Regions from separate parts of the Pseudescherichia sp. L3 genome, predicted to be linked through region 2. Evidence: predicted binding sites of a transcription regulator. Region 2 holds the regulator's gene; each other region holds the start of a gene.
What was found. Region 2 encodes sigma-54, which starts transcription at its own class of promoters, with help from an activator protein. Its sites were predicted from a motif close to GTTGGCACANNTTTCGCTNT; they were not measured.
Positions count from the first base shown of each region.

Region 1: glnK (P-II family nitrogen regulator) is a predicted target of sigma-54. The motif match lies at 1,290-1,309, and genes of this name have one in related genera.
Region 3: norV (anaerobic nitric oxide reductase flavorubredoxin) is a predicted target of sigma-54. The motif match lies at 952-971, and genes of this name have one in related genera.
Region 4: glnA (glutamate--ammonia ligase) is a predicted target of sigma-54. The motif match lies at 885-904, and genes of this name have one in related genera.

Region 1 is NZ_JANKYC010000001.1:141,068-143,272, forward strand. Features, by position in the region: gene NR795_RS00690 (SmdB family multidrug efflux ABC transporter permease/ATP-binding protein) at 1-1,107, shown strand, start outside; gene glnK (P-II family nitrogen regulator) at 1,362-1,700, shown strand; gene amtB (ammonium transporter AmtB) at 1,732-2,205, shown strand, end outside.
Region 2 is NZ_JANKYC010000004.1:72,763-74,967, forward strand. Features, by position in the region: gene hpf (ribosome hibernation promoting factor) at 1-232, opposite strand, end outside; gene rpoN (RNA polymerase factor sigma-54) at 255-1,688, opposite strand; gene lptB (LPS export ABC transporter ATP-binding protein) at 1,736-2,205, opposite strand, start outside.
Region 3 is NZ_JANKYC010000002.1:103,922-106,126, reverse strand. Features, by position in the region: gene norV (anaerobic nitric oxide reductase flavorubredoxin) at 1-904, opposite strand, end outside; gene norR (nitric oxide reductase transcriptional regulator NorR) at 1,094-2,205, shown strand, end outside.
Region 4 is NZ_JANKYC010000005.1:12,925-15,129, reverse strand. Features, by position in the region: gene typA (ribosome-dependent GTPase TypA) at 1-613, opposite strand, end outside; gene glnA (glutamate--ammonia ligase) at 986-2,205, shown strand, end outside.

The sequences.
Region 1 (2,205 bases), on a different contig from region 2:
CGCTTCGGCGAGCGGATGGGCGAGGCCAGCCGCTCCCACTATACAGCACGCATGCAGACGCTGCGCCTCGACGGTTTTCTGCTGCGTCCGCTGCTGAGTCTCTTCTCGGCGCTGGTGCTCTGCGGTCTACTGATGCTGTTTGGTTTTACCTCGGTGGGCACCATTGAGGTCGGGGTGCTCTACGCCTTTATCAGCTACCTTGGCCGCCTTAACGAACCGTTGATTGAGCTGACCACCCAGCAGTCGATCATGCAGCAGGCGGTGGTGGCGGGTGAACGCGTGTTTGAGCTGATGGATCGTCCGCGCCAGACCTACGGTGACGATGAGCGTCCACTGGCCAGCGGCGCAATCGACATCGAAAATCTGTCGTTCGCCTATCGCGACGATAGCCTCGTATTACAGGACATCGACCTCTCCGTGCCGCCACGCAGCTTTATCGCGCTGGTGGGCCACACCGGCAGCGGCAAGAGCACCCTCGCGAGCCTGCTGATGGGCTACTATCCGCTGACAAAAGGGGAGATCCGCCTTGACGGTCGACCGCTCTCAACTCTCAGCCACGACGTGCTGCGCCAGGGCGTAGCGATGGTCCAGCAGGATCCGGTGGTACTGGCGGACTCCTTCTTTGCTAACGTTACCCTCGGGCGCGATATTAGCGAAGCGCAGGTATGGCAGGCGCTGGAAACCGTTCAACTGGCAGAGCTGGCGCGTGGCATGCCCGATGGCATCCATACCAGTCTGGGGGAGCAGGGGAATAACCTGTCGGTGGGACAGAAGCAGCTGCTGGCGCTAGCCCGCGTGCTGGTTGCCACCCCGCAGATCCTGATCCTTGACGAGGCAACGGCGAATATTGACTCCGGCACCGAGCAGGCGATTCAGCAGGCGCTGGCCGCGGTACGTCAGCATACGACGCTGGTGGTCATAGCCCACCGCCTCTCTACTATTGTGGAAGCTGATACTATTCTGGTTCTGCATCGCGGGCAGGCAGTGGAGCGTGGCAGCCATCAAGCATTGCTGGCCGCCGAAGGGCGCTACTGGCAGATGTATCAGCTACAGCTGGCGGGTGAAGAGCTTGCCGCCAGTGCGCAAGAAGAGTCGCTTATCGCCTGATGCACCATAATCAGGCAGGCTACTAACAGGATCGCCTGTTGGTGCAAAAACTGCACGCGCCATGCACTATCATGGTGCGTTTTTCTTTCCCAGGAACAATCTGAATCCCTGTCACACTTTTCTGCGTAACCGCTGCTCCTTTCCAGAGGCCTTAAACCGCTGAATTTTTCCCTTTTTCTAATTCTGGCACACCACTTGCAATACTCACCTCATGTTAGCTGCGGCCATTACCGATTTTCGACTGAGGGGGATTTATGAAGCTGGTTACCGTGGTCATTAAGCCATTTAAACTTGAGGACGTCCGTGAAGCACTGTCGTCTATTGGTATTCAGGGGCTGACCGTTACCGAAGTGAAAGGCTTTGGGCGTCAGAAGGGCCATGCTGAACTGTACCGCGGGGCGGAGTACAGCGTTAACTTCCTGCCGAAGGTAAAGATTGACGTGGCCATTGCAGACGATCAGCTTGATGAAGTGATTGATGTCATTAGCAAAGCGGCCTACACCGGAAAAATTGGCGACGGCAAAATTTTCGTTGCCGAACTGCAACGCGTTATCCGCATTCGTACCGGCGAAGCCGACGAAGCGGCACTGTAACGTCAGACACACAGTGATTGGGATGGGAAAAATGAAAAAATTAACCTTAAAAACGGCGATGGCCGCACTGACAGCGTTACCGGGTCTGGCGATGGCGGCTCCGGCCGTGGCCGACAAAGCGGATAACGCCTTTATGATGATCTGCACCGCGCTGGTGCTGTTTATGACCATTCCAGGGATTGCGCTGTTCTACGGCGGCCTGATCCGTGGCAAAAACGTGCTGTCGATGCTGACCCAGGTCACCGTGACCTTTGCCCTGGTGTGCGTGCTGTGGGTAGTCTACGGCTATTCGCTGGCGTTCGGCACAGGCAACAACTTCTTCGGCGACTTCAACTGGGCGATGCTGAAAAATATCGAGCTGACCGCCGTAATGGGCAGCTTCTACCAGTATATTCACGTTGCGTTCCAGGGCTCGTTTGCCTGCATCACCGTCGGCCTGATCGTCGGTGCGCTGGCCGAGCGTATCCGCTTCTCCGCAGTACTGATCTTCGTCGTGGTGTGGATG
Region 2 (2,205 bases):
TTAAACCGTCGATAGCCGCATACATGTCTTGCCCTTCCGCACTGGCGTGGAGGTCGCCACCGTTAACGTGCAGTGTGGCGTCCGCGACGTGTGTCACTTTCTCCACTTTTAACACAATGTAGACCTGATTGATCCGCTCGAAGTACTGCTCCAGCTTAGCAAATTTTGTACCGACAAAATCGCGCAGTGCTTCAGTAATTTCGACATTGTGCCCTGTAATGTTGAGCTGCATAGTGTCTTCCTTATCGGTTGGGTCAGACCAGCTGCTTGCGCTGGTTAGACGGCGGGATGGATAAAGACTCTCGATACTTCGCAACGGTACGGCGAGCCACCATGATACCCTGGTCGGACAGCAGGGTGGTCAACTTACTGTCACTCAGTGGTTTCGCAGGGTTTTCTGCGGCTATCAGCTTCTTCACCAGCGCGCGAATGGCCGTCGACGAGGCTTCGCCGCCGCCTTCGGTATTCACGTGGCTGGAGAAGAAGTATTTAAGCTCAAAAATACCTCTCGGGCTGTGCAGGTACTTCTGGGTTGTCACGCGTGAAATGGTGGATTCGTGCATCTCGACGGCCTGGGCGATATCTGCCAGCACCATCGGTTTCATAAACTCTTCGCCTTTGTCGAAAAAGGCCTGCTGCTGTTCAACGATGCAGCGGCTGACGCGCAGCAGGGTATCGTTACGGCTCTCCAGGCTCTTAATCAGCCATTTGGCTTCCTGGAGATTGCTGCGGATAAACTGGCTGTCGGCATCGTTACGCGTGCCACTGCACATGGCGGCATAGTGCTGGTTGATCTGCAAACGCGGAATGCTGTCAGCGTTAAGCTCGACCATCCAGCGGCCGTTATGCTTGCGCACCAGCACGTCGGGGATCACATACTCCGGCTCGCCGGTCTGGATCGACTGGCCAGGGCGTGGATCCAGCGACTGGATCAGGTTCACCGCCTCTTTCAGCACCTCTTCCTTCAGGCGGGTCACGCGCATCAGGGTGCGGAAATCGTGGTTTGCCAGCAGATCGAGGTGATCGCTGATGATCAGTTTGGCTTCGGCCCGCCACGGCGTATCGCTGGCGAACTGGGAGAGCTGAATCAGCAGGCAGTCGCGCAGGTCTCTTGCTGCTACGCCCACCGGATCGAAACGCTGGACGCGTTTCAGCACCGCTTCCACCTCGTCCAGGCCAACGTTGCTGTCGCCCATACTGTCGAGGATATCCTCCAGCGAGACGGTCAGGTAGCCCGTCTCATCCACGGCATCGACAATGGAGGTGGCAATAGCGCGATCGGTATCAGAGAAGGGGGTCAGCTCCACCTGCCACATCAGGTAGTCCTGAAGTGACTGGGTGGTCTCGCCCTGGTAGACGGGAAGCTCGTCGTCCTGGTAGTCTACGCCATTGCCCGACGGCGTACCGGCGGTGTAGATCTCATCCCAGCTGGCATCCAGCGGCAGCTCCTCGGGCATATCTTTCTGCTCAAGGGCGTCGGCGGAGTCTAATGTTTCGGTGTCCTGGGTCTGCTGGGCGTCTATCTCATCGTGAAGATCGGTTTGCTCCAGCAGCGGGTTGCTATCCAGCGCCTGCTGAAGTTCTTGCTGAAGTTCCAGCGTCGAGAGCTGCAACAGACGAATAGCCTGTTGCAGTTGGGGCGTCATGGCGAGCTGTTGGCTTAGCCGCAGTTGCAAACCTTGCTTCATGTTCAGAGCACTTCTCTCCCGCTAAAACATTACCGTCATTAACCCTATCAGAGTCTGAAGTCTTCCCCAAGATATACGCGTTTAACCTGTTCGTCTTCAAGGATTTGCTGCGGCGTGCCGTGGGCTATCAGATGCCCCTGGCTGACGATGTAGGCGCGTTCGCACACGGCCAGCGTCTCGCGCACGTTGTGGTCGGTGATCAGCACGCCGAGCCCGCTGTCGCGCAGGTGCTCAATGATGCGCTTAATGTCGATAACGGAGATGGGGTCAACGCCGGCAAAGGGTTCATCCAGCAGGATAAATTTAGGATTTGCTGCCAGCGCACGGGCGATCTCAACGCGGCGGCGCTCACCGCCGGAGAGGGCCTGGCCGAGGCTGTCGCGCAGGTGTTCGATGTGAAACTCTTCCATCAGCTCATTGGCGCGATCTTCACGCTGCTCTGAGGAGAGATCGTCACGAATTTGCAGCACCGCCATCAGGTTATCGTACACGCTCAGGCGGCGGAAAATAGAGGCCT
Region 3 (2,205 bases), on a different contig from region 2:
CGTTGGTTAATACCTCGTTCTTATCGCTGCGCGCCACGTTGAAGATTTTTACCGCCACGTTGGGGTCGACTTCGTTGATCCCCTGGGCAATGGCGTCTGCCATCATGCGGGTGTTATTGGACATGGTGTCGTAGAAGAGAGTGATGCGATCCTCCTGATAGTCCGCCGCCCACTTCAGATACAGCTCAACGATTTGGGTCGGGTTTTCACGCCAGACCACGCCGTGAGAGGTCGCAATCATATCCACCGGCAGGTTGAAGCCGAGGATCTCGGTGATTTTTGGTGTCACCAGGCGGCTGAATGGGGTCAGGATATTGGCGTAGTAGCGCTGGCACTGCTCAAACAGCTCGTTCTGATCGACTTCATCATTAAACAGGCGTTCATCGCAGTAGTGCTGACCGAAGGCGTCGTTGCTGAACAGCACCGCGTCACCGGTCATGTAGGTCATCATGCTGTCCGGCCAGTGCAGCATTGGGGTTTCAACAAAGATCAGCTGTTTGCCGTTGCCGATATCTAAGCTATCGCCGGTCTTCACGGTATGGAAGTTCCACTCCGGATGGTGATGGTGACCGTTAATAGAGTCGATGGCGTTGGTAGTGCAGTAGATCGGCGTATTCGGGATGTGGGACATCAGCTCGGTCAGCGCACCCGCGTGGTCCTCTTCGGCATGGTTAATAATGATGTAATCAATAGCGTTAAGGTCGATCTCGCTGCGCAGGTTCTGCACGAACTCGCGGCTGAATTTATGATCGACGGTATCGATCAGCACGTTTTTGCCTTCGCGAATGAGATAGCTGTTATAGCTGCTGCCGCGCAGCGTTTTATATTCGGTCCCATGAAAATCGCGAACTTCCCAGTCACGTTGACCAACCCAATGAATGTTATTTTTAACCAGAATAGACATAGCAACCTCAATTTCAATTCAGCATGTTTGACTCAGATGCTTTGTCTATATCAAGTTGTATGCCAACTTTATAACTGACTGAAATTAAATAATTTATTAATGAGTTAACTCCAGGTGGGTAGTCACTTTGACTATCATCACTGTTGTCAATATGACACTATGTATTGTCAAAGTGACAGCGAGGTAACGATGAGTTTTTCAGTTGAGGTATTAGCCGGGATCGCCATTGAGTTACAAAGCGGCATCGGCCATCAGGATCGCTTTCAGCGGCTGATCGCCACCCTGCGTCAGGTCTTAGGCTGCGACGCCTCGGCGCTGCTGCGCTACAGCGCGCGGGAGTTTATTCCCTTAGCTATCGACGGCCTCGCGCCAGACGTGCTGGGGCGGCGTTTTACCCTTGAGGGACATCCCCGGCTGGAGGCCATCGCCAGGGCAGGGGACGTGGTGCGTTTCCCTGCCGACAGCGATCTGCCCGATCCCTATGACGGACTTATTCCTGGCCAGGAGGAGCTGAAAGTGCACGCCTGCATCGGCCTGCCGTTGTTTGCCGGGCAGCACCTGATTGGTGCCCTGACCCTTGACGGCATGTCGCCGGATCGCTTCGATAACTTCAGCGATGAGGAGCTACGGCTGATTGCCGCTCTGGCAGCGGGGGCACTCAATAACGCCCTGCTGATTGAGCAGCTGGAGAGCCAGAATATGCTCCCGGGCGCGCCTGCGATCTTCGAGCCGGTGACCACCACCCGGATGATCGGCCTGTCGCCGGGCATGACGCAGCTGAAAAAAGAGATCGATATTGTTGCCGCCTCGGATTTGAACGTGCTGATTAGCGGCGAGACCGGCACCGGCAAAGAGCTGGTGGCGAAAGCCATTCATGAAGGCTCTCCGCGTGCAGACCAGCCGCTGGTCTATCTTAACTGCGCGGCGCTGCCGGAGAGCGTGGCGGAGAGCGAGCTGTTTGGTCACGTCAAAGGGGCGTTTACCGGTGCGATCAGCAACCGCAGCGGCAAGTTTGAGATGGCGGATAACGGCACGCTGTTCCTTGATGAGATTGGCGAGCTGTCGCTGGCGCTCCAGGCTAAGCTGCTGCGCGTGTTGCAGTATGGCGATATTCAGCGCGTCGGGGACGATCGCAGCCTGCGGGTAGACGTCCGGGTGCTGGCGGCTACCAACCGCGATCTGCGGGAAGAGGTGCTGGCCGGACGCTTTCGTGCCGATCTCTTCCACCGCCTGAGCGTCTTTCCGCTGGCGGTGCCGCCGCTGCGCGAGCGCGGTGAGGACGTGGTGCTGCTGGCGGGGTA
Region 4 (2,205 bases), on a different contig from region 2:
ACGGACCGTCAAGGTCAACGTTCGGTGCCGGAACGTGGTCAACGATCGCCTGATACAGCGGGGTCATGTCTTCCGCCATGTCAGTGTGGTCGTTACCCGCGATACCCATCAGTGCAGATGCATAGATGATCGGGAAGTCCAGCTGCTCGTCGGTGGCGTCGAGGTTAACGAACAGATCGAAGACCTGATCCACAACCCAGTCAGGACGCGCGCCCGGACGGTCAACCTTGTTGATAACGACAATTGGCTTCAGGCCGTGCGCAAACGCTTTTTTGGTTACAAAGCGGGTCTGCGGCATTGGGCCGTCCATAGCATCGACCACCAGCAGTACGGAGTCTACCATGGACATGACACGTTCAACTTCACCACCGAAGTCGGCGTGACCCGGGGTATCAACGATGTTGATACGGTAGTCATTCCATTTAATAGCGGTGTTTTTCGCGAGGATGGTAATCCCACGCTCTTTCTCCAAATCGTTGGAGTCCATCACGCGTTCGGTAGTCTCAGCACGCTCGCTGAAGGTACCAGACTGCTGCAGCAGCTTGTCAACCAGGGTCGTTTTACCATGGTCAACGTGCGCAATGATGGCGATGTTACGCAAATTTTCGATCACAACTTTGCCTCAGGCATTAGAAATAGCGCGTTATTGTACACGTATTAATCGCAGTACAGAACAGGATCACAAAGAACCTTTACAAACAATGTAGAAAGTAGGGCTTTGTGATCGGTTTCACGAAGCGGTAGAGAGCCGCCTTAATGTAAATTGCACCAATACAGTGCACTACGATCGCGCATATGCACTATATTGATGCAAGATAACCATTATGGTGCAGCCCTTTTGCACTATGACGTGCATGATAGCGCCTTTTGGGGGTGTTTTAAAAGTTGGCACAGATTTCGCTTTATCTTAGGCAAGGCGATTGTGCCACTTATAAAGTGTAGAACCTCGTTACCACGACGACCAAAAATTCCGGGAGAGTTAAGTATGTCCGCTGAACACGTTTTGACGATGCTGAACGAACATGAAGTGAAGTTTATCGATCTGCGCTTCACTGATACCAAAGGTAAAGAGCAGCATGTCACTATCCCAGCCCATCAGGTTAACGCTGACTTCTTTGAAGAAGGCAAAATGTTTGATGGTTCTTCGATTGGTGGCTGGAAAGGCATCAACGAATCCGACATGGTGCTGATGCCGGACGCCTCTACCGCAGTTATTGATCCGTTCTTCGAAGAGACTACCCTGATCATCCGTTGCGATATTCTTGAGCCAGGCACGCTGCAGGGCTACGATCGCGACCCGCGCTCCATCGCGAAACGCGCTGAAGAGTACCTGCGCTCCACCGGCATCGCAGACACCGTTCTGTTCGGGCCAGAGCCAGAGTTCTTCCTGTTTGACGACGTTCGCTTTGGCGCCAACATTTCCGGTTCCCACGTGGCTATCGACGATATCGAAGGCGCATGGAACACCTCCACCAAATACGAAGGTGGTAACAAAGGTCACCGTCCGGCGGTGAAAGGCGGTTACTTCCCGGTTCCGCCGGTTGACTCCTCTCAGGACATCCGCTCTACCATGTGTCTGGTGATGGAAGAGATGGGCCTGGTCGTTGAAGCGCACCACCACGAAGTAGCGACCGCAGGTCAGAACGAAGTGGCGACCCGCTTCAACACCATGACCAAAAAAGCGGACGAAATTCAGATCTACAAATATGTCGTGCACAACGTCGCGCACCGCTTCGGCAAAACCGCGACCTTTATGCCAAAACCGATGTTTGGCGATAACGGTTCCGGTATGCACTGCCACATGTCTCTGTCCAAGAACGGCACCAACCTGTTCTCTGGCGACAAATATGCTGGCCTGTCTGAAGAAGCCCTGTACTACATTGGCGGCGTAATCAAACACGCTAAAGCGATCAACGCCCTGGCGAACCCGACCACTAACTCCTACAAGCGTCTGGTCCCGGGTTACGAAGCACCGGTTATGCTGGCCTACTCTGCGCGTAACCGCTCTGCCTCTATCCGTATTCCAGTTGTAACCTCGCCGAAAGCGCGCCGTATCGAAGTGCGCTTCCCGGACCCGGCGGCTAACCCGTACCTGTGCTTCGCTGCCCTGCTGATGGCGGGTCTTGACGGTATCAAGAACAAGATCCACCCGGGCGAAGCCATGGACAAAAACCTGTATGACCTGCCGCCGGAAGAGGCGAAAGA